Linked DNA regions of Butyricimonas faecihominis. The protein of the gene in region 3 binds, or shares a complex with, the protein of the main gene of each other region. Links are inferred from orthologs where the notes say so. Each region holds a gene or a part of one and is shown on either strand. Other genes may lie near its edges.

What was found.
Region 1: the proteins of tsaD (region 3) and tsaB are in contact, whole or in part, in a solved structure (PDB 4WQ4), measured with the Escherichia coli proteins. The link is inferred for Butyricimonas faecihominis from one-to-one orthologs.
Region 2: the proteins of tsaD (region 3) and tsaE are in contact, whole or in part, in a crystal structure (PDB 6N9A), measured with the Thermotoga maritima proteins. The link is inferred for Butyricimonas faecihominis from one-to-one orthologs. Residues at the interface, in WP_004082750.1 of Thermotoga maritima: Cys10, Asp11, Arg49, His50, Leu82, Gly84, Gly135, Gly136, Glu154, Thr155, Leu156, Asp157, Asp158, Ser159, Glu162, Asp165, Lys166, Arg169, Leu170, Tyr175, Lys213, Thr214, Leu217, Tyr218, Gln221, Arg222, Asn324; in WP_004082108.1 of Thermotoga maritima: Leu37, Gly38, Lys46, Lys57, Val59, Lys60, Ser61, Thr63, Phe64, Thr65, Leu66, Met67, Val69, Pro71, Tyr82, Arg83, Leu84, Asp86, Asp88, Phe89, Asp93, Ile128, Asp130, Glu131, Arg134.

What each region holds. Positions count from the first base shown.
Region 1 is NZ_AP028155.1:3,318,216-3,329,288, reverse strand. Bases 4,529-7,336 are described here. They hold tsaB (tRNA (adenosine(37)-N6)-threonylcarbamoyltransferase complex dimerization subunit type 1 TsaB), read left to right. Parts: upstream 4,529-5,493; coding sequence 5,494-6,180; downstream 6,181-7,336. Other genes in these bases: R8806_RS13760 (FecR family protein), read left to right, coding at 6,850-7,336; R8806_RS13765 (RNA polymerase sigma-70 factor), read left to right, coding at 6,218-6,790; R8806_RS13775 (L-threonylcarbamoyladenylate synthase), read left to right, coding at 4,849-5,424; R8806_RS13780 (AraC family transcriptional regulator), read right to left, coding at 4,529-4,669. Outside these bases: R8806_RS13800 (diaminopimelate dehydrogenase), read left to right, coding at 1-479; R8806_RS13795 (hypothetical protein), read left to right, coding at 711-881; R8806_RS13790 (AAA family ATPase), read left to right, coding at 1,032-2,168; R8806_RS13785 (fimbrillin family protein), read right to left, coding at 2,379-3,290; more of R8806_RS13780, read right to left, coding at 3,428-4,528; more of R8806_RS13760, read left to right, coding at 7,337-8,016; R8806_RS13755 (TonB-dependent receptor), read left to right, coding at 8,092-11,073. UniProt on the Escherichia coli protein: Required for the formation of a threonylcarbamoyl group on adenosine at position 37 (t(6)A37) in tRNAs that read codons beginning with adenine.
Region 2 is NZ_AP028155.1:588,385-599,580, forward strand. The notes cover bases 5,121-8,051. They hold tsaE (tRNA (adenosine(37)-N6)-threonylcarbamoyltransferase complex ATPase subunit type 1 TsaE), read left to right. Parts: upstream 5,121-6,340; coding sequence 6,341-6,763; downstream 6,764-8,051. Other genes in these bases: R8806_RS02510 (flotillin family protein), read left to right, coding at 5,121-6,224; R8806_RS02520 (alanine dehydrogenase), read left to right, coding at 6,774-7,994; R8806_RS02525 (L-lactate permease), read right to left, coding at 7,995-8,051. In the rest of the region: R8806_RS02475 (outer membrane beta-barrel protein), read right to left, coding at 1-312; R8806_RS02480 (phosphatase PAP2 family protein), read right to left, coding at 430-990; R8806_RS02490 (DUF4923 family protein), read left to right, coding at 1,239-1,850; R8806_RS02495 (M56 family metallopeptidase), read right to left, coding at 1,974-3,533; R8806_RS02500 (BlaI/MecI/CopY family transcriptional regulator), read right to left, coding at 3,541-3,906; R8806_RS02505 (NfeD family protein), read left to right, coding at 4,161-4,736; more of R8806_RS02510, read left to right, coding at 4,776-5,120; more of R8806_RS02525, read right to left, coding at 8,052-9,398; R8806_RS02530 (D-glycero-alpha-D-manno-heptose-1,7-bisphosphate 7-phosphatase), read right to left, coding at 9,417-9,908; holA (DNA polymerase III subunit delta), read right to left, coding at 9,975-10,985; R8806_RS02540 (DUF4294 domain-containing protein), read right to left, coding at 11,056-11,196. UniProt on the Escherichia coli protein: Required for the formation of a threonylcarbamoyl group on adenosine at position 37 (t(6)A37) in tRNAs that read codons beginning with adenine.
Region 3 is NZ_AP028155.1:164,789-169,000, reverse strand. Bases 1-2,871 are described here. They hold tsaD (tRNA (adenosine(37)-N6)-threonylcarbamoyltransferase complex transferase subunit TsaD), read left to right. Parts: upstream 1-857; coding sequence 858-1,886; downstream 1,887-2,871. Other genes in these bases: R8806_RS00730 (SagB/ThcOx family dehydrogenase), read left to right, coding at 2,840-2,871; R8806_RS00735 (NAD(P)-dependent oxidoreductase), read left to right, coding at 1,911-2,840; R8806_RS00745 (translocation/assembly module TamB domain-containing protein), read right to left, coding at 1-620. In the rest of the region: more of R8806_RS00730, read left to right, coding at 2,872-3,472; R8806_RS00725 (DNA-3-methyladenine glycosylase I), read right to left, coding at 3,520-4,095.

The DNA.
Region 1 (11,073 bases), 3.2 Mb from region 3 along the record:
TTACTTATACGAATTTTGGCCCCGGCATGAGCATGGGACACACGGTTGCAGTGAAAGCCGTGGAAGGCGTGAAAGCTGCGTTATCCATGACGATTCCGGTGGGAACGGGAATCCATCGCCGGATGGTGTACGTGGAGTTGAAAGAGGGGTACGATTTCAAACAAGTGGCCGAGGCGATCAAGACCGATCCTTATTTCGTGCATGACGAGACGCACGTGATGCAGGTGGAGTGTGTCGATAACCTGAAAGATATGGGCCACGGCGTGAATCTTGTCCGCAAGGGTGTTTCCGGCAAAACGCAGAACCAGTTGTTCGAATTTGACATGAAAATCAATAACCCGGCTTTAACCGGACAAATCCTCGTGGCAACAGCTCGTGCATCCATGAAACAACAGCCGGGATGCTACACGTTAATCGAGATTCCGGTGATTGATATGCTGTATGGAGATCGGGAGGAGTTGATTAAGCATCTGGTATAATTCATGTAACGTTCTTGTAGAGCATTTATAATGATTTTAAACTACGACTTTATGCTGTTTTTTCAGATGTAAAGTCGTAGTTTTTTTGTTCTCTTATTGGGTGGGTTTAGATCGTGGGTGTGAGAATGGGATGTGACTTGTCTATTTTTTTATTTTATTTTTTATATCTTTATCGTGTCGGATTTGGGGGTAACGTGCTTGCTCGGAAATTTGTATTTTCAAGAGAAGCAGGTGAGAGAAACCTATCGGGCCACTTTTGTTCGGAATTGGCGTGTTAAAACGAGTCGAGTAAAGGAGCGTGATTTCCCGAAGGAGAAGGCCACGATTACACTGGATGATCGGAGAGAATCGGACAATACGATTATTGCGGATGCGGTGAAGTGGATGAAGGTGAATAAATGAGAGATAAAAAGCAAAAGGTCATCCGATAAGGTAATTCGTGAATGTTAGAATGATTTTATACCAAAAGGTATTATACCAAAAGGTATAAAATTATTTCCTATAATTTGGTAAATCCTTGAATACTCATTACATTTGTAGAAAACAATTATTATGTTGGATTCACCTTTTCAATACGGGAAATTAGCCGCTGGTTCGACCTTTGTAAATAGGGTTAGGGAGAAACAAGAACTTAAAAGTAACTTGTATTCGGGCATTAACACGATGCTGATTTCCCCCCGGCGCTGGGGAAAATCATCTTTGGTGAAAGAAGCGATGAAAGAGCTGGTTGAAGAACGTCCTGATGTGCGAGTATGCTTTTTGGATGTCTTTACGGTACGAAGTGAGGAGGAGTTTTATCAACTTTTTGCAAAAGAGGTCATCAAAGCTACTAGTAATAGTTGGGAAACGTGGATTTCAAATGCTACGGAATTCTTAAAAACGCTCTCTCCGAAAATATCTATCGGTGTTGATCCGATGACTGATTTTTCTATCGGGCTAGAATATCACAGAGTGAAAGAAAATGAACGGGAGTTATTAGAACTTCCTGAAAAGATCGCTTGTTCCAAGGGAATTAAAATTATTGTTTGTATAGATGAGTTTCAAAGTTTGGCAGGATTGAAAAATTATGGGCATTTGGAAGGAGAAATGCGTAGCGTGTGGCAACACCATCAAAAGGTTAGTTATTGTTTGTATGGTAGTAAACGGCACATGATGATCGAAATTTTTAATTCGTCTTCCAAGCCTTTTTATCGATTTGGACAATTGATGTTTCTCCGGAAAATAGATGAAACTGAATGGATAAAATTTATCATGAATTCCTTTCAACGGACGGGGAAGGAGATTTCGACAGAGGATGCCGGATTGATTGTTGAGAAGGTGAAATCTCATTCTTGGTACGTGCAACAGTTATCTCATTTCGTGTGGAGTGCAACTCGGAAGGCAGTGACTGTAGAAATTGTTGACAAGGCGTTTTCGCAAATCGTGAATACAAATTTGCCTTTGTATGTTGCCGAATGTGAGGCTTTATCCATTACCCAGCTTAATCTTTTGATTGCTATAGCGAAGGGGGAGTCAATTCTTACGGGAGCGACGACGATGTCCAAGTATAAATTGGGAACGCCGCAAAACGTGTCGAAAAATAAAATCGTTTTAGAACAAAAAGATATTTTGGATAAAACGGTGGAAGGTTTTTATTTTCTTGATCCTGTATTCGAATTCTGGTTTAAGAGTGAATACGTGGATGGATAACGAATATTTACCATATAGGAAAAACTTTGGCGATTTTGTATCGAGGAGAGACAGACAACACGATTATAGTGAATATCGTGAAATAGGAAAAGTGCCTCAATAGGGAATTTAACTTAAATTGTGGCCCAAAAGCAAGAAACCATGATAAATGCTTTTACATTCATCATGGTCTCTTAGTGTAGGAAATGATTAAATACTTTTGATTATTCCTTAATTGCCTCCAACGTTTGTTTTCCCGTCAGTTCCTCCGGTAGTCCATTCTGTAATTGTGGATGAAAAGTTAACTCCAGTGGCGTTTACTGTAATTGTTAAGGTTGTTATTTTTCCGGGTAATAAAGCTAGATCCTTGATATCGTAATCTTTTGCTTCTGTTATATTGGCAAATTTAAGATTGATAGTTGTTGGGGCTACTGGTAAAATAATAAAATTTTTGGATGCAGAGGTTTCTGTCGTGCTGTATGTGACAGAGCCAAAATCAAGATCTATATTTGTGGGGGTTGCGTTTGCGGTTAATTCGGTACTTCCGTCTGCTTTAATTGTCATATCTAATTTTGAAGGTACGTTTATTTTGGCACTTTCTAGTACTCCGTAAAAGGAAAAAGCAGATTCGTTTTGAGCTATTACCTTTAATTGAAGTTGGGCTAGTTTATGTGCGAATTGGAAATTTACGGTTGGTGGTGTCGTGGAATAAGTTGTCGCGATAGCGGGAGCGACAATGATGTCTTCTTCTCCGGTTATCGTAAAATTGACTGTTCCGGAGGTGAGAAGGCCTTGTGGCCAATAGGCAATAAAATTTGCTGCATCTGTTGTTGATTTATAATATTGAGGATTTATGATGTTTTCAAATGTCCCATCTGTTTTTAAGTCAGCTGTGGTTGTTACATCTGAAATCGTGTTAAATGCGGGATTCGCTCCGTCTGTACCTCTTAGAATTTGTATGCTTGTTATGTTTGATACAGGATGACCGCTTCCGTCAGTAGTGATGGCAGCCCGGGATAACATATCGATACCAGCTCCGAATTTAATCTCTACCGGAACATTAGGATCAACGTCATCTTCGGATGTTTTAGTACAACTTGCCATAGCTGCTATGGCAAGAATTGATAGAATAAATTTTTTCATATCGTGAGCATTTAAGTTTTTTGCAAATGTGAGAGACTTGTCACGAAAGAGATGAGTAAAAAGTAAAATTCTGTTATAATTTTACCTTTTCGGTCGTGGATTGTACGAATTCCAAAATTTTTACGTATTCGAAATTGTTAAAGGGGGTCCACGTAACGTTGTTTCCATTGTTTTGGGGTGATGCCCTCGTTGAATTTGAAGGCAGAGATGAATGAGGAAAGGGAATTGAAGCCGGAAAGGCTGGCTACTTCCTGGATTTGCATATCCGGGTGTTGAATTAATAGAATCGTGGCTTTCTGTATTCGGTATTTGTTGACGAACTGGTAGAAACTGAAGCCGAACTCGTTGTTGATAACGTTCGAGACGTACGTGCGGTTTGTTCCCAGCAAGGCGGCCACGTCGGCTATGGTCAGGTTCCCGTTGGTGTATATTTCTTTTTCATCGAAAAGGTGGACGAGTTCATCCTTCATCTTTTCTCTTTTGATCCCGAGATTTTTCAAATACTTCTCGGGTAGGGCGGGAAAAACGGGGGATAATTCCGTTTCGCTTGTTGGAGCGGTGACAGGTGGCTCCGGGCAGGAATTAGGGGAAATGATTTCCTCTTCATGAATCTCCGCGTGTTGCTCCGTGTAACAGATATAAGGTTCGTTGAGAGCGTGGATAAACAAGTAAAAAGTGAATAATATGGAACTGATGTGGAATAGATAATCGCTCCAGATGGCTTGAAAACAAGATGCGAAAAGAGCTACAAATGCGAAAAATACAGCCAAAGGGATGGCTTGGTTTAGCCAGTGTAAATCGATGTTTTCCATGGAAGAATAATTCTCTTCCAGTCGTTGCATATGTTCTTGTTTCAAATGCAGAATGCGAAACGTGTATAGTGTGATCATGATGGCTTGAAGGATCAGGCTGGCGCAACGGAAAATAATTAAAGGTAAGTTGGCATTAAAGAACACGCCGTCCCCCGCAATTTTTTCTTGCAGAGGCGACAAAAAGAAACTGGTAATCAGTACCAAAATTCCCGGCATCAAGTGTGGCCAAATTCTTCGGGATGTCAGTTTTTCCGGTTTCGTGAGCTTGCGGAAATAGAAAAAATACAGGGGAACCAGAAACAAGTTAATGACAATATCAAAGATGGGTAAGCCCAGTTCACCCGTGATATATTTATGAATATCTTGTATCATGTTCGGGATGAAGATCAACCCCGAGAATGTGAAAATAATTCCCAGTAGCCTCCGTGGATGCATTCCGGCTTGTTCGCTGGGGACGGCCCCTTTGACTGTTAACAGCGTGAGGCCGCAAAATAGGGGAATGATAAAAGAAAGGACGTACGAAAAATACATCCAAAATATTGGAGAAGATATACTGTCATTCATCATATTCCTAGAATTTGAAATGCCGTCCTTTTATTTCACGGGACAAATATAATGAAATTATAACTATATGGATACGATCTTGATATTTTGAATAAAAGTTTGGAAGAATAAAAATAGATACCTTAAAAATTGACATCCTGCCGTAAACTTTGTACTTTCGTCCCCACTATAGATGACTTATAATGAATGATGAAAAGCTAAAGGAAGAAGTTCGCAAGGCTTGCGAAATTCTTAAAAATGGGGGGATAATTCTTTATCCCACGGACACGATATGGGGCATCGGGTGTGATGCCACGAACGAGGCTGCCGTGAAACGGGTGTACGAGCTGAAACACCGGGAGGATAGTAAGGCTATGTTGGTATTACTGGACGATGTGGGTAAGCTTGCATCCTACGTGGAGGTTCCGGACGTGGCTTACGAGTTGCTTGAAGTGAACGATAAACCCATGACAATCATTTACCCGAACGCAAAGAACTTGGCGAAGAATCTGATTGCCCCAGATCGAACCATCGGCATCCGGATCACCTCGGAGGATTTCACGAAATCCTTGCTTTACCGTTTCCGTAAACCCATTGTCTCGACGTCAGCCAACATCAGCGGGGAACCTTCTCCCCGGTGTTTTGCCGAAATCAGTGATGCTGTGAAAACTGCTGTCGATTACGTGGTCGATTTCCGTCAGGAAGAAACAACGAATCCCGCTCCCTCCAGTATCATCAAACTGGGTGTTGGTGGCGAGATTCAAATCATCAGAAAGTAATAACCCGAAGATTGAAATCGAGAGTGTCCCCACATTTTCAATTTTCAATTTTCAATTTTCAATTGTATTATGGCTCTTATTTTAAATATAGATACTTCAACAGATGTATGTTCCGTGGCGATTGCCCGGGATGGAAACGTGATTGCTTTAAAAGAGAATGACGAGGGATTTAATCATTCCACTTTATTAGGCGTGTACGTGGATGATTTATTAAAGGAGAACGACTTGACTGCTAGTGACTTGTATGCCGTGGCCGTGAGTATGGGCCCCGGTTCCTACACGGGCTTGCGTATCGGGGTATCTTTAGCCAAGGGGATATGCTTTGGTGCCGGGAAACCTTTGATTGCTGTTAGTACATTGGCAGCATTGGCAAATGCCGTGGCCCAAAGAGAGGACGAAGAGGCTTTTTATTGCCCGATGATTGATGCCCGTCGCATGGAAGTCTATACGGCAATATATGATCGGGAAGGAAATGTCGTGCGAGATATTCACGCTGAAGTGATTGAAGAAAATTCTTTTGCCGATTTATTATCTACCCGGAAAGTTTTGTTCTTTGGAAATGGGAGTGATAAGGTGAAGGAAGTCTTGAAACATCCGAATGCCGTGTTTATTAACGGGGTCTCGACTTCTGCGGCAAACATGATTGGGCTTGCAGAACGATACTTTGAAGCCGGTAAATTTGAAGATGTAGCCTATTTTGAACCGTTTTATCTGAAAGATTTCGTGGCTACCGTACCTAAACGGAAAGTTTTATAAATTAAAAGCTTTATCTTTGCTCTACTAAAAAAGAGAGATGGGCGATCCGCATGTAATAAAAAAAAGAGGTAAGCAAGAAGAAGAGGATTTTAAAATTCTTTTTCGGGATTATTTTGCCTCCATGTGTGTCTTTGCTAATCGTTACTTGGAGGATGGAGAGATGGCCCGAGACGTGGTTCACGATGTGTTTTGTGGATTATGGGAAAATCCATCGGAACTGGTGGGTGTTGCCAGCGTGAAAAACTATCTTTATACTAGCGTGAAGAATCGTTGTCTTGACGTGTTGCGTCGGGAGAATATCCATCATCGTTACGTGGAGTGGGAACAGGAAAATGAAAAAGAACGTGAAGAGTTTTTCGAGATAGAAACTTTGCGTGAAGATGTTTACCGGTTACTGGATCAGGCCATACAATTATTGCCGGAACGTACCCGGGAAATTTTGTTGTTGAAGTTACAAGGTCTAAAGAATCAGGAGATAGCAGATCAATTGCATATTTCCGTGAATTCGGTAAACACGTTAAAGGCAAATGCTTACAAGGTATTAAGAGACCAATTGCATGATCAATATTTCCTTTCATTGTTATTTTTTTTGAAAAAAGTCTGTTTTTGATTCACTAGTTTTTTTCATGAGTTCGTCTATGGGATGTATTAAGGATAATAGACGGATGTATGAATCTGAAATCAAATCATAAGGTATGGCTCGTGTTTGCCCAGTTGCTTGGAATGGAAACCGAGCAGGAACGGCGTCAATTGGACGAGATTGTCGTGCCTGATTCTAAAGAAAAATTATTACTTGACGAAATGTCTTCGGGGGAGGATTATTTGCGGCGGCGGCAAATGATAGAAGATATAGATGTGGATAGAGAGTTGGAACGGGTGATGAGGCCCCGTAGACGGCGATTATCAGTTCTGTTGGGGAGAGTAGCAGCCGTGTTATTGCCTCTTCTTTTAGGGGGAACGGCCATTTATGTTATGTATTCAAGAAATAATGCATCCTTGAAAAATGTAATTAGTTTGCACGATGTGGAGCCGGGGACCTTGGAGGCTGTGCTTGTCACGAGTGACGGGACATTGCGGGAATTACAGACAGCCGGGAACCATATTAACGAAAAGGATGGAAGTAAGATAATGGTCGATTCGGCTCGCTTGAATTATCAGGACAACAGACCGGAATCCGTGCAGGAATTGATTTATAATAAATTGCTCGTGGGGCGTGGGCATGAATATATGCTGATCTTGAATGACGGGACACGGGTGTGGATGAACTCGAAATCAGAATTAAGTTATCCGGTAGCTTTTGGGGAGAACGTACGTCGGGTACGTTTATCGGGAGAGGCTTATTTTGAGGTAACCAAGGATTCGGTTCGTCCCTTTATCGTGGAAGTTGACCGGGGATTTGAAGTGAAGGTGCTGGGAACGCATTTCAATATAAAGGCATATGACACGGATGATTCCTATGAAACGACTTTGGTTGAGGGGAAAGTGCAGGTTTCTCAAGGGCATAAAACAAAGATCACGCTGGAACCTTCGGAACAGATGGTGATCGGGAAAGACGGGCGTCACGAGGTACGGGTGGTAAACACGAGTTACTACACGGCTTGGCACGAAGGATGGTTTTATTTTAACGACGAGTCCTTGGAACAGGTGTTAACCATGATTGGTCGTTGGTATGATGTCGATTTCGTTTTCGTGAAGGAGAACCTGAAAGAGATCACCGTGACGGGGAAATTGAAACGTTTCGAGAATCTGAGCGTGATATTGAAGATGTTGGAAAGAACAACCGGAACGGAATTAATGTTGAAGAATAGAATAGTAAAGGTGGATAAAAAGAAATAACCGGGAATGGGTCCAATCATCCCCGGTTATCATTAATAATCAATAAATAATTATTATTTAGTCAAAAACAAAGTTATGAAAAAAAATGGAGAAACGCGCTATCTTCCGCGGGGAGGATGTGTGGAAAAATGGTTATTGTTTATGCGAAATTTTCTGATTATTTTTTTGATGAGTTCTATGTCTCTGTATGCTAATCAGGTGACCATGGCTCAAAAGATTTCGATTAAGGTGAATAACGTTAATCTGAAAGCGGTAATCGAGGCTATCGAGCAACAGACAAAGTTCGGTTTCCTTTATAACGAGAACGAGGTGAGACAAGTAAAAAACTTGTCTTTGAACGTGAAGGATATGGATGTGGTAAAGGTGTTGGACTTGGTGTTGAAAGGCAGTTCGTTGGTGTATTCCATCGAGCAGGAAACAATTCTGATCTCGGCGAGGGAACGTGTGGTGGGTGATACAATAAAACCGATGGAAGAATGGGTAATTCGAGGACGGGTAACAGACAAGAAAAATGGGTCTTTACCCGGTGTATCCGTGTACATAAAAGGAACCACGAAAGGGGTGGCCACTGATTCAAAAGGAGAATATAAATTGGTTTTGGCTCCCCAGAAAAATTTGGTATTGATGTACTCATTCGTGGGAATGAAAATGAAAGAGGTGCCGGTAAGTAAGCCGGGAGTGGTAAATGTCGTTTTGGAGGATGACGTGTCGGATTTGGACGAGGTAAGGGTTATCGCGTACGGGAAGACCACGAAACGGGAAATGACGGGTGCTATGACTTCGATCAAGGGCGAGGATCTTATCAGCGTTCCGACTTCAAATCTTTCCAGTTTATTGCAGGGGCGTGTTGCCGGGTTAGATGTTTCTAACATGAGCGGGGCGCCCGGTAGTGGGGGAACGGCAACTATTCTGCGTGGATATAATACTTTGAGTGCGGAGCAACGTGATTTCAGTTCTCCCCTGTGGGTGATTGATGGTGTACCCATCACGAATATGACTTCTTCTTTAACGGGGACAAATGCTTTGGCCGAGATTGATCCGGAATCGATTGAATCTATTGAAGTGTTGAAGGATGCGGCGGCTACTTCCATGTACGGATCACGTGCAGCTAATGGAGTCATCTTGGTTACCACGAAACGGGGTAAAAACGGGGAACGTTCCATACGGGCTAACGTGTCTTATTCATGGTCTTATATCCCTGAATACCCGACAGTTTTTGCCGGTAAAGAATCTCGGAGATATAAATTGAAAGCCTTGCAGAATTATCGTCAGGCTTATATGAATGATGATTATGAGGCGGTGTATCCTAAAAGTTATCAGGATGTTTTCGGGAAGTATGGAGGAGCTTATGATTATTTCTGGGGAAATGGTAGTGAATATAATGCAAAATATATAGATCAATTGCAGGATAGTTTGAATTCGTTTTATAATAACTCGACAAATTGGTTCAAGCGTTTCTTCCAAACGGGAAAAGTCATAACGGCCAACGTGCAGTCATTGTATGGAACGGATCGTTTTAATAGTAGCGTGGGAGCTGGTTTTTATGATGAAACGGGAATTTTGAGAAATAGTGGGTTCACCCGGTTTAACTTCATGACGAATTTGGGATTTAAACCCATTGAACGTTTTAATATAGAAGTTCATTTGTCTTTGGCATACGCCCGTCGTAAACGAAATCAAGGAGAGAGTAGTAACTTGATCATGGGAGACGGTCAAAATTTAGTAAATATTCCGAAGGTGCCTTTTGAAACGTCTCCATTTTTGCCCGCAAATTCCGTGGTTGAGGAATACGTGCTGAAAAATCAAAAAGGAGTGAAGGAGAAGAATGAAGATTTATTTGGTCGTTTGAGTGTTGCTTTAACTTATAATATTGCCGATTGGCTTCGAATCTCGTCAACGAATTCTATTGGATATACATTAAGTAAACAGAATACGTTTACTCCTATGGAATTGACCACGGATGGTAAGACGGCCACTCAAGGATCATTTTTGGAAAATCGAACTTTATTAACAGAAAATCTATTGGTATTTAACAAACAATTTAAGGATCATAAGGTAGAAGCTTTGGCAGGTATTTCCACGCAGATGGATGAGGAACATGTCGTTGGAGGAATCGCTAAAGGGGGGCCTAATAATCAGGTACATTATGCTAAAAACAAATGGCCGGCGATTGACAATAGTGGCTCAACACCTCAAGCATTGCAAGCGTATAGCTCTAATTATGAAAAAGACGTGATGGTGAGTTTCTTGGGAAGATTGACTTATAGTTACAAGCAAAAATATATTTTTGGGGCTTCCGTTCGTCGGGATGGTAGTTCAAAGTTCGGGAAAGGAAAACCTTGGGGAACTTTCCCGGCGGTTAGTGCGGCTTGGGTGTTCTCTGACGAGTCATTTATGGATTGGTGTGATTGGTTGGATTTTGGAAAAATTCGTGGTAGCTGGGGAGAGACTGGAACTCAATTTACAACTCGTTATTTAGCTTATGGTTCTTTGACAACAGGCTGGACGTTTATGGGAAATTCCACGATCGTACCGGAAGCGGCCAATGGTTTGTTGAATCCCAACTTGTCTTGGGAAACAACCGGGCAGTATAATATTGGAGTGGATCTGGATTTCTTGAATTACCGGCTGAATGTGGTATTCGATTATTATAATCGTTATACCGATGATATGATGTATGCGGTCCCGCTGCCGGGAAACTATTCTCCCATGACAACACAATACCAGAATGCGGGGGCTATTTCCAATAATGGGGTGGAATTATCGTTGAGATATGACATCTTTAGAAGAGATAATTTCCGTTGGAGGTTGAATTTCAATATTGCCCGGAACTGGAATAAATTCAAAAAAAGCCATAATGGCCGGGATTTAGGGACCTATATCATTGGTGAGCCATTAAATATTATTCGGAGATTGAAGACGCAAGGCGTTATCGAGTCCGAGGATCAGATTCCGTATAAATATAATGCTTACGGTGAAAAACAATATTTACATCCGGATATGTATGAAGGGGAACGCCAGTTCTACACGGTAGGAGATATGTATTATTATGATGCG
Region 2 (11,196 bases), 430 kb from region 3 along the record:
TTGATACCCGACAAAAGAAGCGGTAATGACCAGTTCACCCGGAAGAAGGTCTTTTAGGGTGAATTCTCCCATGGCGTTGGTTACGGTAGTTGGTTTTTTGTCTTCTCCAATGTAAATGTGTGCGCCCGGCAGAGTTTCGTCATCAGTGTCTCCTGTGACGATCCCTTTTAGTGTATATTTGACTGCTTTTTTTTCAGGTATTGTGGCTGTATCTTTTCTAATCGTGTCTTTTTTTTGCGTTTGGGCAAATATTGTCACGGGCATGGTCAACATGAACAAAAGAAAGACTATTTTGTAGATATGAAGTTGCATATTATATGTTGTTGTTCTGATTTAAACAAAAATAGACATATAATATGGATGCACCATGATAATAAAAGGGTTTATGATTTCTTTAAATACTATTTTAACAAAATATTTAGAAGTCTGTTAGAAAGTGATACTAGCGTAGAGTCCGGGGTGCTTCTGGAGTACGGTAGGGGTGAGTGTGATACGTGTACGACCGTAGGGTTTGGTGAAAATATAGGAACTCCCGATGCCTATTGCAGTACCACAAAGAATATCCCACCAATCATGTTTATCGCAATAAGTCCGTCCCCAAGCAACATAAGTGGAGAGGAGATAAGCCGGAATACCGAATTTCCAACCATATCGGCGTTGTAGAAAAGAAGCTCCTTGAAAGGTGACGGTTGCATGTCCGGAGGGGAATGCATGATGGTTACTTCCATCTGGCCGTTTTTTGTGGATCGTATGTTTTAAAATGTAGCTGGTTCCGACAGCCGTGACCACCGAGAAAATAAGTTGTTTGGTTCCTTGGTAGTCTTTTTTCAATAGAGTGGTAGCTAAACAGAAGACGGGAGTTGCGTAATATATAACGTCTCCGGAGGTCTCTACAGCTTTCTGTTGGGCCGAAACGTTCGTGATTAAAAGTAAAAATAGCAAAGGTGATAGGGCAAATTGAAAAATAATTGTCGGCAATCCTCTTTTCATCTTATTGATAATTAAAATGTAGCCGCAAATGTATAAAAAATGTACGGTTTTGAGTTGAAAAAAATTGATTTATCGTTTTCAAATTACAAAAATAGTCGTACATTTGCACCCGTTATCGCCAATTTAGCTCAGCTGGTAGAGCAACGCATTCGTAATGCGTAGGTCTGGGGTTCGAGTCCCCAAATTGGCTCGAATAGAGGCCTGTCTGATAGACAGGCTTTTGTATTTAAACCTAAACATTATATTTTATGAAACGAGTTATTGTAATTTGTTGTGTATTGATGTGCTTTGGGGGAGTACAATTGGTACAAGCCCAATCATTGAAGGACATTTTAAATTCATCGAAGGTAAAGGATGTGGTGAATCTTGTAACAGGTAACGTGATTAAATTTTCGGATCTTCAAGGAACTTGGAATTACGTGGAGCCTGCTTGTAAAATGACGAGTGGGGATTTGTTGAAAGAGGCGAGTGGTTCGTTAGTGACTTCGGCGTTGGAGAAAAAAATGGTGAATATTTACACGAAGTTGGGGATTGTGCCGGGGAATTTCAGCTACACGTTTAGTAGTGATAGTACGTTTACTAATACGATAGGAAAAAAAGTATTAAAGGGTACGTATTCTTTGGACGAGAAAACACGAGTGTTGACATTACGTTATATGTTGGCAAAAACGATCACGGTGAAAAGTGTGGAAGTACAATTGGTAAAATCGGGGGAACAAGTATCGTTGCTTTTCAATACGGAAAAACTTATGAACTTTGTCAGTGTATTATCCTCTGCCTTGAAGAAATCAGATAAAACAACTACTTCGCTGATGGATGGGTATGATGAGATTCTTTTAGGATTTGAGATGAAGAAATAGTTTGTCAGATGGCGAAAAAGAAGGGACTACCTAACGATTTTGTTGTTAGACAGCTCCTTCTTTCCTTGAATGAAAAACGGCTTAGTAAGCCACGCTCCCCCAGTGCAAGGAGAAAGTGCGATGCTACTTCTCTTTTTTCTTTTGAATGCCGTATTTTAACGTGTCACTGATGACTTGATACTCGATGATGGAATCTTTTTCGACAATCTTGAATCGAGCTTCACCTTTTAGTTTCACGGTTTTAAGGCTGGACGTGTCTTTCGAGTGGATAATCGTGTAAGAACCGGTTGTTGACGTTTCTGATTTTAAATAGACCGTGGTGCCGTCTGCCAGTTTATAAGAGGTTACTTTTTTGGCCGGACTCCCGGATGTGTAAGTAATTGAAACAACGCCCTCTTTCCCTTTTTCTCCATACTGGGTAATAGCATATTTATCTTTTAGAATCGTGATCGTTTCAATTTTGTTAGGATCAATTATTTTCACGGAATCGGCAGAAACTTCTTTTCCATTGACAATAAATAGGACGGGAATCTCTGATGTTGTACTAATACATGAATCTTGGAGTGTTATTTGACCTATTTTGAGAGGAACTGAAGTTGCTTTTACTTTTTCCGTTTTCAAAAAAAAGTGTGGCGTTTTGCTTTGAATAGAATCCTCGGGCAGGGTGGATCTAAAGGTTGATTCTGTGATTACTGTTTTTTGAGCCGTATCAACGGCCGTAAGGGAATTATTTACTTCTTTTGCATCGAGAATTGAAGTAATATCACTAACTTTGATAGTTGAAATCTCGTTTAGTTCGTTCGAGATTTCGGGACGGGCGAAAGCGGTTAATGTGATTGCCGCAACGGGAAGTACGTAGAGGTACTTCATCCGGGCCCAAGGACTGGATTTTTCTTTTAACATCATAGTTATTCGTTTTTTAAGTTTACTGTGATTAAAGCTGTTGGCCATAGAGTAGAGCCTTGTGCCGACAGCTTTTTTTATTAATAATAATTGATACTGTTTTGCGTTGATGCCTTGACGGATAACCGTTTCATCGGCCTCGTATTCATGAATATTCTGTAACTCCTGTTTCAAGAGCCAAGATGCGGGGTTGAACCACTGGAAAATGATACAAATATCGCTGATCAACAGGTCGATGGAATGTCGATTGTGTACGTGAGCCATTTCATGGATGAGAATTTCCTTGCTATTTTCCTGCAAATCTTTCTCGGAAATGACCACGTATTTCATCCAACTGAAGGGAGCGATATTCTTGTCATGGATGATGAGGGTAATACCTTTTTCTAACTTTTCCTGCCTTCCGCCATGCAATAGCCGGAGCATATGAAACAGTGAATAAAGATTGCGTCCGAGGAAGAAAAGAATTCCCAGCAAATAAATACACAGCAGGACGAGAAGCCACAACGGGATGGATGAAGGGAGGGCTTGTACTTCTGTTTGTGGAACGTGGTCTGCTAGGGTGAGAATCTGTTCAATGGTTAGTAACGTTTGTTGTACTTCCGATTCTTTGGGAACGGTTATTTCACAGAACGGGATAAGCAGGGATAACAGTAGAATACCCAGTAATGCTATCCGGTTGAAACGATGGAAGGTCTCTTTGCTGAGTAATAATCTGTAAAACAAGTAGAATCCCGTTAAACAGATGGATGTTTTTAGTATATAGACAAAGAAGGTACCCATAAATAGTTTATTTATCGTGTGCTTTTTCTACTTCGGAAATGAGTTGTTTCAATTCTTCCAATGAAATGTCCTCTTCCTGCACGAGTGAAGATACGGCACTGAGGTACGAGTTGTTGAAATATTTACTGATCACGTTCTTCAAGGTGCCTTTGCGGAACTCTTCTTCACTAATGATCGCATAATATTGATAGGTGTTCCCGTAAACTTCGTGAGCGAGATAACCTTTTTCTTCCAGCCCGCGCACGATGGTGGATAACGTGTTGAAATGCGGTTTCGGGTCTTCGTAAAATGCAAGCATCTGTTTCACGAATAGAGGGCCTTTCTCCCAGAAAAAGCCCATGATTTCTTCTTCTTTGCTAGTTAATCCTTTCATGGTTTATTTCTTTTGCAACAAAGAACTAAAATATTTAGTTTTAAAACTAATTTTTATAGTTAATAAACTTTAAACTCTAGTTTTGATTCGTTATTCTTTTATTTTTAGATATTTAATCTTGTATTTTACCCGGATCGGTAGAATGTATATTTAATTTTAATGGAGGGTAGGAAGTCCTGTAAAAATGTTTATATTTGTGTAGTAGTGTGCTTGTGGGGAAGTTAGTGAATATCGTCTAATTAAAATTGAATGTAATGGAAGAATGGTGGAGTTCTCTGGGGTTATTTATGCAATCGGTGTGGTGTATCACTCTATTTGCCAGTTTGGTATTTGTTATCCAGACAATCATGACTTTTATCGGGATGGATACGGATGGGGGGATGGATGTTGACGTGAGTGCGGATACAGCGACTGATGGGGATAGCGGTCCTTTCCAGTTATTTACTTTTCGTAACTTCATCAATTTCCTACTGGGGTTCGGTTGGTCGATCATCTCTTTTGAAAAAGCGATAGAAAACCAGTTCGTGTTGATTCTCGTGTCGGCTGTGATCGGTGTGTTGCTAGTGATGGCCGTGATGGCTATTTTCAGATTCATGAGCCGCATGGAGCAAAGCGGGACGATTAACATGGCAAATGCCGTGGGGTGTAAAGGGAACGTGTATTTGAAAATTCCGGGAGAAAAACGGGGAGAGGGGAAAGTACAAATCTCGATACAAGGGGCTATCCGGGAATTTAATGCCCTGACAGCAGGCGAGGAATTGGAGACGGGAGCACCGATTCGGGTCGTGGAAGTGATAAACGACAACACCTTACTGGTGGAGCGTTTTTAAATGACTATTTATTATTAATCTTAGGAATATATGGAAAGTATGGAAGGTAGTTTGTATTTGATTGTCGCCATCGTGGCGGTGTTGTTTGTTACGTTTGCGGCGATATTGTCCCGTTATAAACGTTGTCCGTCAGACAAGATTCTTGTCGTGTACGGGCGGACCGGTAAGAATGCGACCGGAGGAGTGAGTTCCGCACGTTGTATTCATGGAGGGGCGGCTTTTATCTGGCCGGTGTTCCAGAGTTTTTCATTTCTGGACTTGACTCCGATCTCTATCGAGTGTAATTTGACGAATGCTTTAAGTAAACAGAATATACGAGTAGATGTGCCTTGTCGTTTTACGGTGGGTATTTCTACCGAACCGGATAGCATGACGAATGCGGCAGAGCGTTTGTTGGGGCAACGGCAGGAAAATATTCAGGATTTGGCCAAGGATATTCTTTTCGGGCAGTTACGTTTGGTGATTGCCACGATGGATATTGAGGAAATCAATTCCGACCGGGATAAATTCTTGGCTAACGTGAGTGCTAACGTGGAGGCCGAGTTACGGAAGATCGGTTTGAAACTGATCAACGTGAACGTGACCGACTTGCGGGATGAGTCCGGGTATATCGAGGCTTTGGGAAAAGAAGCAGCAGCGAAAGCGATCAATGATGCCAAGAAAAGCGTGGCCGAGCAGAATCGATTCGGAGAGATCGGTAAAGCCGAGGCAGATCGGGATAAAGATATTCGTATCGCGGAAACCGTGCGGGACACTCGTATTCGGACGGCCGAGGCTAATGCAACCGCGGTGGAGGGAGAAAACAATGCCAAGATTTTAATTGCCGATTCGGATGCCATCCGTCGGGAGAGAGAGGCCGAGGCTGCCCGTAAAGCTATCGCGGCAGAGAAAGTGCAGGCTGCAAAGGCTTTGGAAGAGGCTTATATGGCAGAGCGGGAGGCTGAGATTGCTCGTGCCGAAAGAGAGAAAGCTACACAAGCGGCTAATATCGTGGTTCCCGCACAGATTGACAAGGAGAAAGCGATTATTGATGCGGAGGCCGAGGCGGAACGTTTGCGCCGGTTGGCGAAAGGAGAGGCTGATGCCATTTTTGCCAAGATGGATGCCGAAGCACGAGGTTTATACGAGGTGCTGACAAAACAGGCGGAAGGATATGCCCAAATCGTGAAAGCCGCCGCCGGAGATCCCGACAAGGCGGTGATGATGTTGATTACCGATAAGTTGCCGGAGCTGGTGAGAACGCAAGTGGAGGCTGTTAAGAATATCAAGATCGACAAGGTTACCGTTTGGGATGGCAATAATGCCGGGAACGGGAATACCTCCACGGCTAACTTCATCTCGGGGATGATGAAATCGGTTCCCCCGTTGAATGATCTGTTTAACATGGCTGGGCTGAATCTACCGACTTTCCTGAAAGGTGCCGCCACGGAAGAGAAAGCTACGGATGCCGGACAACAAGATGAGATCGTTGAAGAAGTTGAGAAGTAGGGGAGATTCTAACTTTTAGTTTCGTTTTTTCGTTTACTAATAATTACCTTTGTGGTATACTTCAATCGGGTATATGACAAAGGTAATTAATCAATTCATAAAATAGAGGAAAGTTTATGCGCTGGATAATTGACGGTGTTGATGATTTGAATCGGGTAGCAAAAGAGTTTCTGGAAAGTACCGGAGGCAACACGATATATGCCCTGTACGGGCCGATGGGAGTGGGAAAGACCACTTTCGTGAAAGCGGTAGCCGGGTGTTTGGGGATAGAGGATGATGTGAATTCCCCGACGTTCGCTATCGTAAACGAGTATCTGACGGCCACGGGAGACTCGGTTTTTCATTTCGATTTCTATCGGGTGAAGAATATTGAGGAGGCCATGGACTTCGGTTACGAGGAATATTTTTATAGCGGGAATCGTTGTTTTATAGAGTGGCCGGAGATGGTGGAGCCTCTGTTACCGAAAAACACGTTGATATGCAAGTTCTCTGAACTGGCAGATGGTCGGAGAGAATTGGTGATTGAAGAAAAACTTTAAAGTGTAGGTTATGGATAACTCGGGTAAATTATTGGGAGCCCAAATTAATCGGGAGTGGTTTCTATACCAGGAAAAAGAGGTATTCGGGGAATACCGGCAGAAACGATTGACAATCGGTTTACCGAACGAGACCGAGCGACGGGAAAACCGGGTGTGTTTAACCCCGGAGGCCGTGGCCATGATGGTTGATATGGGGCATACGATAATGATACAACGAGGAGCCGGGGAGGCGGCACATTACCATGACCGGGAGTACGCCGATGCGGGAGCCCAGATGTTGGATACCTGCGAGGAAGTGTACACGGCGGATATTATACTGAAACCGACTCCGGTGATGCAGGCAGACGTGGAAATGATGCATGATCGGCAGGTCATACTGTCACCGATCGAGCTTTTCGAGTTACGAAAAGAGGCTGTCGTGGAGATGATGCAGAAGAAGGTGACGGCTGTCGGGTTCGATATTCTGAAAGACGAGAACGGGGTTTATCCCGTGGTGCAGATGATGAGTGAGATTTCTGGAAGCTCGGCAATCATGATTGCCAGCGAGTACTTGAGCAATTCTCGGGAAGGGAAAGGTATTTTGCTGGGAGGGGTGACGGGAATCACTCCAGCCGAGGTGGTTATTTTGGGGGCCGGGACTTTGGGGGAATATGCGGCTCGTACGGCGTTGGCTTTGGGGGCTGAGGTGAAAGTGTTCGATCATTCGCTGGAGCGTCTACGCCGGATAAATCATTGTCTGGGACAACGGGTATATACTTCTGTTTTTCATAAGCCGGTTTTGGAACGGGCGTTGTTGTCTGCCGACGTGCTGATCGGGGCTTTGCGTTTCTTCGATGATGATTTCGGGATTACCGTGTCCGAAGAACAGGTAAGGTTGATGAAACAGGGAGCGGTGATTGTGGATATGTCCATTGAACATGGTGGATGTATTGAAACATCAGGACCAACGACTCATGAGAACCCGACGTATGTATATAATGGGGTAATCCACTATTGTGTCCCGAATGTCCCGTCGAGAGTGGCTCGTACGGCATCTATCGCTTATAGTAATTTATTCACTCCTTTATTTGATAAGATTTCCCGGGCGGGTGGCTTTAATACTGCCATAAAAAATGATGCGGGATTACGGCATGGCGTGTATGTTTATAACGGTGTGTTGACGAAACGGGTGATTGCCGATCGCTATGGATTAGTTTCTAGAGATATTGATTTATTGATGGCTGCTTTCTGATCACCCGAGAAAGACAATAATTCCCAGTAGTATTCCGTACACGAGAGCGTATGGGAAAGCCCGTTTTAAGATTCCCCCTTCTTGGCCCTGTAATTGACATGCGGAGGCGGCAATAGCAATACTCTGGGGTGAGATAATTTTCCCGGCAGTAGTGCCTGTGGTGTTGGCGGCGGCAAGCCAAGAAGGATCAATGTCCATGTTTGTGGCGATTCCTGCTTGCAATTTCCCGAAAAGAATGTTTGCCGAAGTACCGCTACCCGTGATAAATGTTCCTATTTCCCCGATCAAAGGGGACCAGAAAGCGTAATACTTCCCGGAGATGGAAGTGAGTGTGTCGGCCAGTAATTGCACCATGCCGGATATTTCCATGAGTGCGGATATACTGACCAAGGCGATAACCATAATAATAGTACTGCGGATTTGTACGAGAGTCTGGCCTAGTAATGTGAATTGTCTGCTTGTCGTTACACCCTGTATCTGTCCCCCGATAAAAGCTCCGGCAAAAAGCAATAAACTCGTTACCTTGAAATTGAAGGGAATAGCCAGTAATATAAAGAAAATGATAAGGCCGTAGACACTCCACGCTTGGTATATTTGCCGGGGCGAGTGTTTCGTGGGAATTGTGTCACTTTTTTTGGTCCATTTACTCCATGCGATAATAATAATGATGGAACAAATACTGCTTAGAATGGCTGGCATCTCCGGACCGAGATATACGGCCGTGGCGTATTGTGCTAGGAAGGATACGCCCCCGACAAGCGTGCCGAGCAAGATGTTCTTGAGTAAAGCTTGGCGGCGTCTGTCGGCCAATATAGCCAAAGTTATCGGGATCAAAAATATAAAAGGATATAATTGTTGAATGGTAGCCTTACACAATTCAGGTAACGGGCAGCCGGTCTCTTCCATGAGAACGGTTTCTGCGATACCGACGGCCCCGAATGTCGTGGGTTCACTGTTAGCGATGAGGCTTGCGAGTACGGCGAACAACGGACGAAATCCCAGCGTTACGAGTATGGCTGCCGGGATGGCAACCGAAGTCCCGTAGCCGGGCATTCCTTCCAGTAGCCCCCCGAATCCCCACGTGATCAGTAATACCTGTACACTCCTGTCCGTGGAAATCGTTGCCAGTTGGTCTTTTAACACTTTAATCTTGCCGGAATCCAGCAGAATATTATAGCTAAATACAGCCATCCAGATAACGGAAAGAATAGTGATACAAGCACGTGCGGTACTGTTTATTAAAGTGAAACCGATCTCTTGCGCGGGTATACCAAAGGCGAAAATGGCCAACATAACGGTAATAACAAGGGTAAGCAGGCTACTCTTATCTCCGGGCCACTTGCATATCCCCATGGATATGACCAGTATAACCATTGGCAGTAAGGCAAACAAGATTTCGAACATGACGTATCGTTAACCTTCTTATTGCTTGAGAATGGAGTCTATAACCGGGGTTAAGTCACTGTTTTTAGGTATTTTAATACCCCGGATTCCGGCAGCCTCCGCCGCCTCGATGTCCCGTGAACCATCCCCGATTAACCACGAGGCTGATTTGTCGATGTCAAACTCCCGGATAGCCTGTTCGATCATGTAAGGCGATGGTTTGCGGCATTTACAGGGGGCAATGCTGCTGTGATGAGGGCAGTAGTATATTTTATCCACGTGCGCCCCATGCTTTTCCAATTCCTTGCACATATGAGCGTGAAGGTTGTCCACGTCTTCGATCGAGTACTCCCCTTTAGCGACCCCGCCTTGATTGGTAACTATGATAATCAAATAACCCGCCTCGTTCAGTCGACGAATTCCGTCGATTACACCGGGATTGAAAACGAAGTCTTCAACTTTATATATGTAATAATGACCTTCATCAGAATTAATGGTTCCGTCCCGATCCAGAAATATAGCCTTGTTCATTTTAGATTTTATCTTTCCAACTTGTAACTTGTCAACCTGTAACCTGAAATTCACCACGGGCAAATTTCAATGCATTATCTTAAATATTAGCTCCTTCAAAAGCTCACCGTCAGAAATGTTTGCGTTACCGACACCTTTTGATTTGAGGTCATACTCCCGTAACCAAGAGATGATGTTAGCACATTTCATGGCGTTATATCGTTTCGCTCCTTCCGTGTAATCTTTCAGAAAATAGGGATTGATACCCAGTAACCGGGCCATTTCTTGCTGGTTTGGGGTACTTTTCTTCTGGTAGTGGTACGTCAGTAGGTTCAGAAAGTACCGGAACAACATGCTGATCGTGAGAACCAGCGGGTTGTTCTTGGGGTTAGCCTCGAAATAATTCACGATACGGTTTGCTTTCAGGTGATCCATCTGTATGATGGCTGCCGTGAGTTCGAACGTGTTGAATTCCTTGCTGATCCCCGTGTGTTCTTCCACCAGATTCTCCTTGATTTCACCGCCACCGGGAAGTAGGAGCATGAGCTTGTCCAGTTCGTTGGCCACCTTGCTCAAATCGTTCCCCAGACTTTCTGCGAGAATACCCGCGGCTTTCAGTGAAATCATGTACTTCTTGTCTTTGCAGTACGAAATAATCCAGTCCGGGATCTTGTTGTCGTAAAGTTTGGCCGACTCGAAATAGATGCAATGCGAAGAACTGCTTAATTTTTTGAAAACTCCTTTACGTTTATCCGGTTTCTTGTTTTTATAGAGAAACACGAGGATCGTTGTCGGTTGAAGATGATCAATATAAGGCAGTAAATTCTCGAAATCCCGGATATTCTGGGCCTCCTTGACAATGACAACTTGACGTTGTGACATCATGGGAAAGCGGCGGGCCGTATCGGTCACGGTGGTCATGGAGACATCGTTCCCGTACAATATCGTTTGGTTAAACGCCTTCTCGTCCTCCGTGAGGGCGTTTTTCTCGATGCGTGTCGCTATATCGTCCAAAAAATAGGACTCTTCCCCCGATAGAAAGTAAATCGGGGCATATTTCCCTGCTTTTAAATCTGCAACTATCTCTTCGTATTTCATAAGGCAAAAGTAATAAACTTTAAATTCCGATCATATCAAAGAGTGGTAATTTTAGTGCCAAGAACAGGATTTATCGCCGGGTGATGTGAGAAGGGCCTCCCTTTTCGATCGAGCGCACGATCTGCTCGATTTCGCGGTCCCGCCCGTTCGGTTCGTAATCGGCTTTCAGGTTATTCCCGAACAACAGAGCCAGCGATTGCCAAAAATAGGC
Region 3 (4,212 bases):
TCGAAACCGGACTTTTCCTTGAAACGAAGTCCCGCAACTTTAGCCCGATATTGCTTGTTCGAAAAATCAATACCTGAAACACGCACGTTCAGATTCTGACACTCCACGTCTGTCCAGTTAATCCCGTAATCTGTCGGTTCATAATCGCTCTCGATATACCGGAAACGACAATCTTTCAATATTACCTGAGTCAGATTCACGTTCCACCCCGAAGAGGTTTGAGGCACGGTATCGACCTTGGAAGATGAAAAAGAATTAATGAGCTGTTCCACGTTTGTAAGACTCTCCCCTCCATCTTGCCTACGTTCGATCCATAAATTAAACTTGGCTTTTTCGAAAGCAGCCTCCGTAATCGTGAAACGTCTTTTCACGAAACTCACGGAATCCACCTTCATCACCAGTCGCTCGCAAAACACAAGCGTATCTTGACGACAATCCCGAACAAACACATCATTTAAAATCAATGACTCTATCGGGCGGAATTCCACCCGTCCGATAGAAATCGTGGTTCCCGTCCGTTCCTCTAAAATACGGGTAAAATAATCCACTAACCTCGTCTGTACAAACGGGGTCATTAAAGCCATGTATGCAGCAAAGGCCAAAAAGACCAATCCTATCACACACCGAGATAATATGGAGATTATTTTTTTTATGCTGTCATTATTTTAGTTTGCACGCAAATTTATTAATATTGCAGGACATTTCATCTTAATAATTGAAAATTAAGAAAAATGTAAAACGAATTAATTTCGTGATGACCGATTTAATGATTCCGTGATTAATAATCACTAAATCTAAAATCACCAAATCATGAATTATGCAATCTAAAATTTAAAATCTAAAATCAAGAAATTAAAATGGGCATTGTAATTCTCGGTATTGAATCTTCTTGCGACGACACCTCGGCCGCTATACTAAAAGACGGGGTTGTGCTATCGAATGTTATTGCCAGTCAAAAGGTTCACGAGGCCTACGGAGGAGTCGTACCAGAATTAGCATCCCGGGCACACCAGCAAAACATTATCCCGGTGGTAGCGCAAGCTTTAAAACAAGCCGGAGTCTCAGAAGATGAAGTAAATGCAGTGGCTTTTACCAGAGGCCCCGGATTACTGGGTTCTCTCCTTGTGGGAACGTCCTTTGCCAAAGGATTCGCTATTGCCAAACAAATACCCATGATCGAGGTGAACCATTTACAGGCTCACATCCTAGCGAACTTCATCAAAGAACCGGGTGTGGAATCCCGTCACCCGAAATTCCCGTTCCTAACCCTACTCGTGTCCGGGGGAAACTCGCAGATTATCATCGTACGGGACTACCTAGACATGGAAGTTATCGGGCAGACCATTGATGACGCGGCGGGAGAAGCATACGACAAATGCGCCAAGGTAATGGGCCTCTCTTATCCCGGAGGACCGGTAATCGACCGTTTGGCAAAAGAAGGTAACCCGGAAAGATTCACGTTCAACAAACCGAATATCCCCGGATTGGATTATAGTTTTAGCGGGCTGAAAACCTCGTTTCTGTACTTCATCCGGGATGAAATCAAAAACGACCCGGATTTCATACAACATAACCTCAATGATCTTTGTGCATCACTGCAAAAAACGATCGTTGATATTCTCATGGCCAAATTGAAAAAAGCCGCTAAACAAACCGGGATCAAACAAATCGCCATTGGAGGCGGAGTATCAGCCAACTCCGGGTTACAAAAAGCCGTGTATGACGAAGGCGCCCACCTCGGTTGGGAAGTTTTCATCCCCCGGTTGGGTTTCTCGCTGGATAACGCAGGGATGGTTGCCGTTACGGGATATTACAAATACTTGGCATCACAGTTTATCGGCTTGGAAGCCCCAGCAGATGCCCGAATGAGTTTGAGAAAAGTTTAGAGTTTAAAGTTTAAAATTAAAAATATGAAAGTTCTAGTTACTTACAACATTCCCCGCGAATCATTCGCCAAACTGGGAAAAGAACACACGATCACAATGCCGGAAGGCGAGTATTTCACCACGGAAGAATTAATCAAACTTGTTCCGGATTACGACGTTATTCTAGGCATCTTCACCCGTTCTATCGATAATGCGGTTATCGAGGCCGGGAAAAAGTTAAAAGTAATTAGCAATTTCGGTGTCGGTTACAACAACATCGACATCAAATTCGCCCGTTCCAAAGGAATCGCTGTTTGTAACACCCCGAAAGCCGTATGTTTCCCGACAGCAGAAATGGCCATGGGCCTCATGCTGAGTGCAGCTCGCCGAATTACCGAATGTGACCGCCGCATCCGGGTTGAAAAAGAAAGCATGTGGGGCGTTATGAAAAATCTCGGTTTCACGCTGGAAGGGCGCACATTGGGAATTATCGGCATGGGAAATATTGGTAAAACAGTGGCTAAACTGGCAGAAGCATTCCGTATGAATGTTATTTACTACAATCGTCGGAGTACAGTAGAAGGATACGAGAAAATCGATCTTGACACGTTACTGAAAAGATCGGATTTTGTTTCCATCCATACCCCGCTGACGGACGAAACCCGCCACATGATCGGGAAACGGGAAATCGAATTGATGAAGCCGACCGCCATTCTGGTAAATACCGCTCGCGGGGCTGTCATTAACGAGAAGGAATTAGCCATCTGTTTACAAAATAAAACGATCGCCGGGGCCGCCTTGGACGTGTTCGAGGATGAACCCCATGTTACTGAAATGCTCTACGGCTTGGATAACGTGATCCTTGCCCCTCACAACGCTACAGGCACTATCGACACGCGCATTGCCACCGGGCAGGAAGCTGTTGATAACATCCTGAACTTCTTTAATGGTACACCCACTAATGTTGTAAATTAATGAAAACAATTATCACAATGCTGGTACTAACAGTATTAGGCAGCGCAGTCAGCGCCCAAAACATCAAATTACCCGCCCCGAAAAAGAGCGGGGGGAAAGCACTCATGGACTGTTTGAACGAACGGCAAACAGACCGTAATTTCGACTCGAAACAACTATCCTTACAAGACCTTTCCGACCTAGTGTGGGCCGCAAACGGTATTAACCGTCCGGAAAGCGGCAAACGAACAGTTCCCACCGCCACCAACTGGCAAGAAATGGTGCTTTACGTGGCCACGGCAGATGGAATCTACCGCTATAACGCAGAGAAACACGAATTGGAACTCGTGAAGAAAGGAGATTTCCGTAAAGAGTGTGGTCCACAACCTTTCATGGGTGTCGCTCCCGTGTGTTTTATCTACACGGCCGACCATAACAAGGAAGGGCGAATCACGAACCCAGAACACCAGAAAGAATACTCTTACCACCATGCCGGCTACATGGCACAATCCGTTTATTTGGTATGTGCAGCAAAAGATATGGCAACCGTGGTCATCGGTTCCGTGGATAAGGAAGAATTAGCCAAAGTCATCGGACTCCCGGCAAAACACATCGTTATCTACACGCAACCCGTAGGATACAAAAAGAAATGATTAAAACCGCCTTCGGGCGGTTTTCTTTTTCCCCTCTTTAAAAAATATTATTTATCCCTCCGACAAATACAATCTGCCAAATGATCGTTAATGAACCCCGCAGCCTGCAAATGGGCGTAGCAAATCGTGGTTCCGAAGAATTTAAAACCCCGCTTTTTCATGTCCTTACTCATGGCATCAGATTCAGGAGAAGATGCCGGAATTTCGCTTAAAGACCGAACAATATTGACAATCGGTTTCCTGTTGGGAAAAAACGACAGCGTGTAGTCATAAAAACTACCGAATTCCTTTTGAATATCAATAAATAGTCTTGCATTAGTAACTGTTGATTTGATTTTTAGACGATTTTTCACGATACCATCAAACTGCATCAATCGTTCAACATCTTCATCCGTCATTCGTGCTACCCGCTCGACATCAAAATCACAAAAGGCTTTGCGGTACCCCTCCCGTTTCCTAAGAATAGTTATCCAACTCAATCCGGCTTGAGCACTCTCCAACACTAGAAACTCGAATAATTTCTTATCGTCGGTCACTAATTTTCCCCACTCTTGATCATGGTATTTTACATATAGTTCGTCCGTTCCGCACCAACCGCAGCGTCCGTTTATTAAATCTTGCATAATTATAATATTTATAACACATTACAAATGTAGTTATTATTTCATCCATACATACAATTATCAAACGTAAGAATACTATTTACGCCATAAACTCCGCTAAACAACCCTCTGAACTCC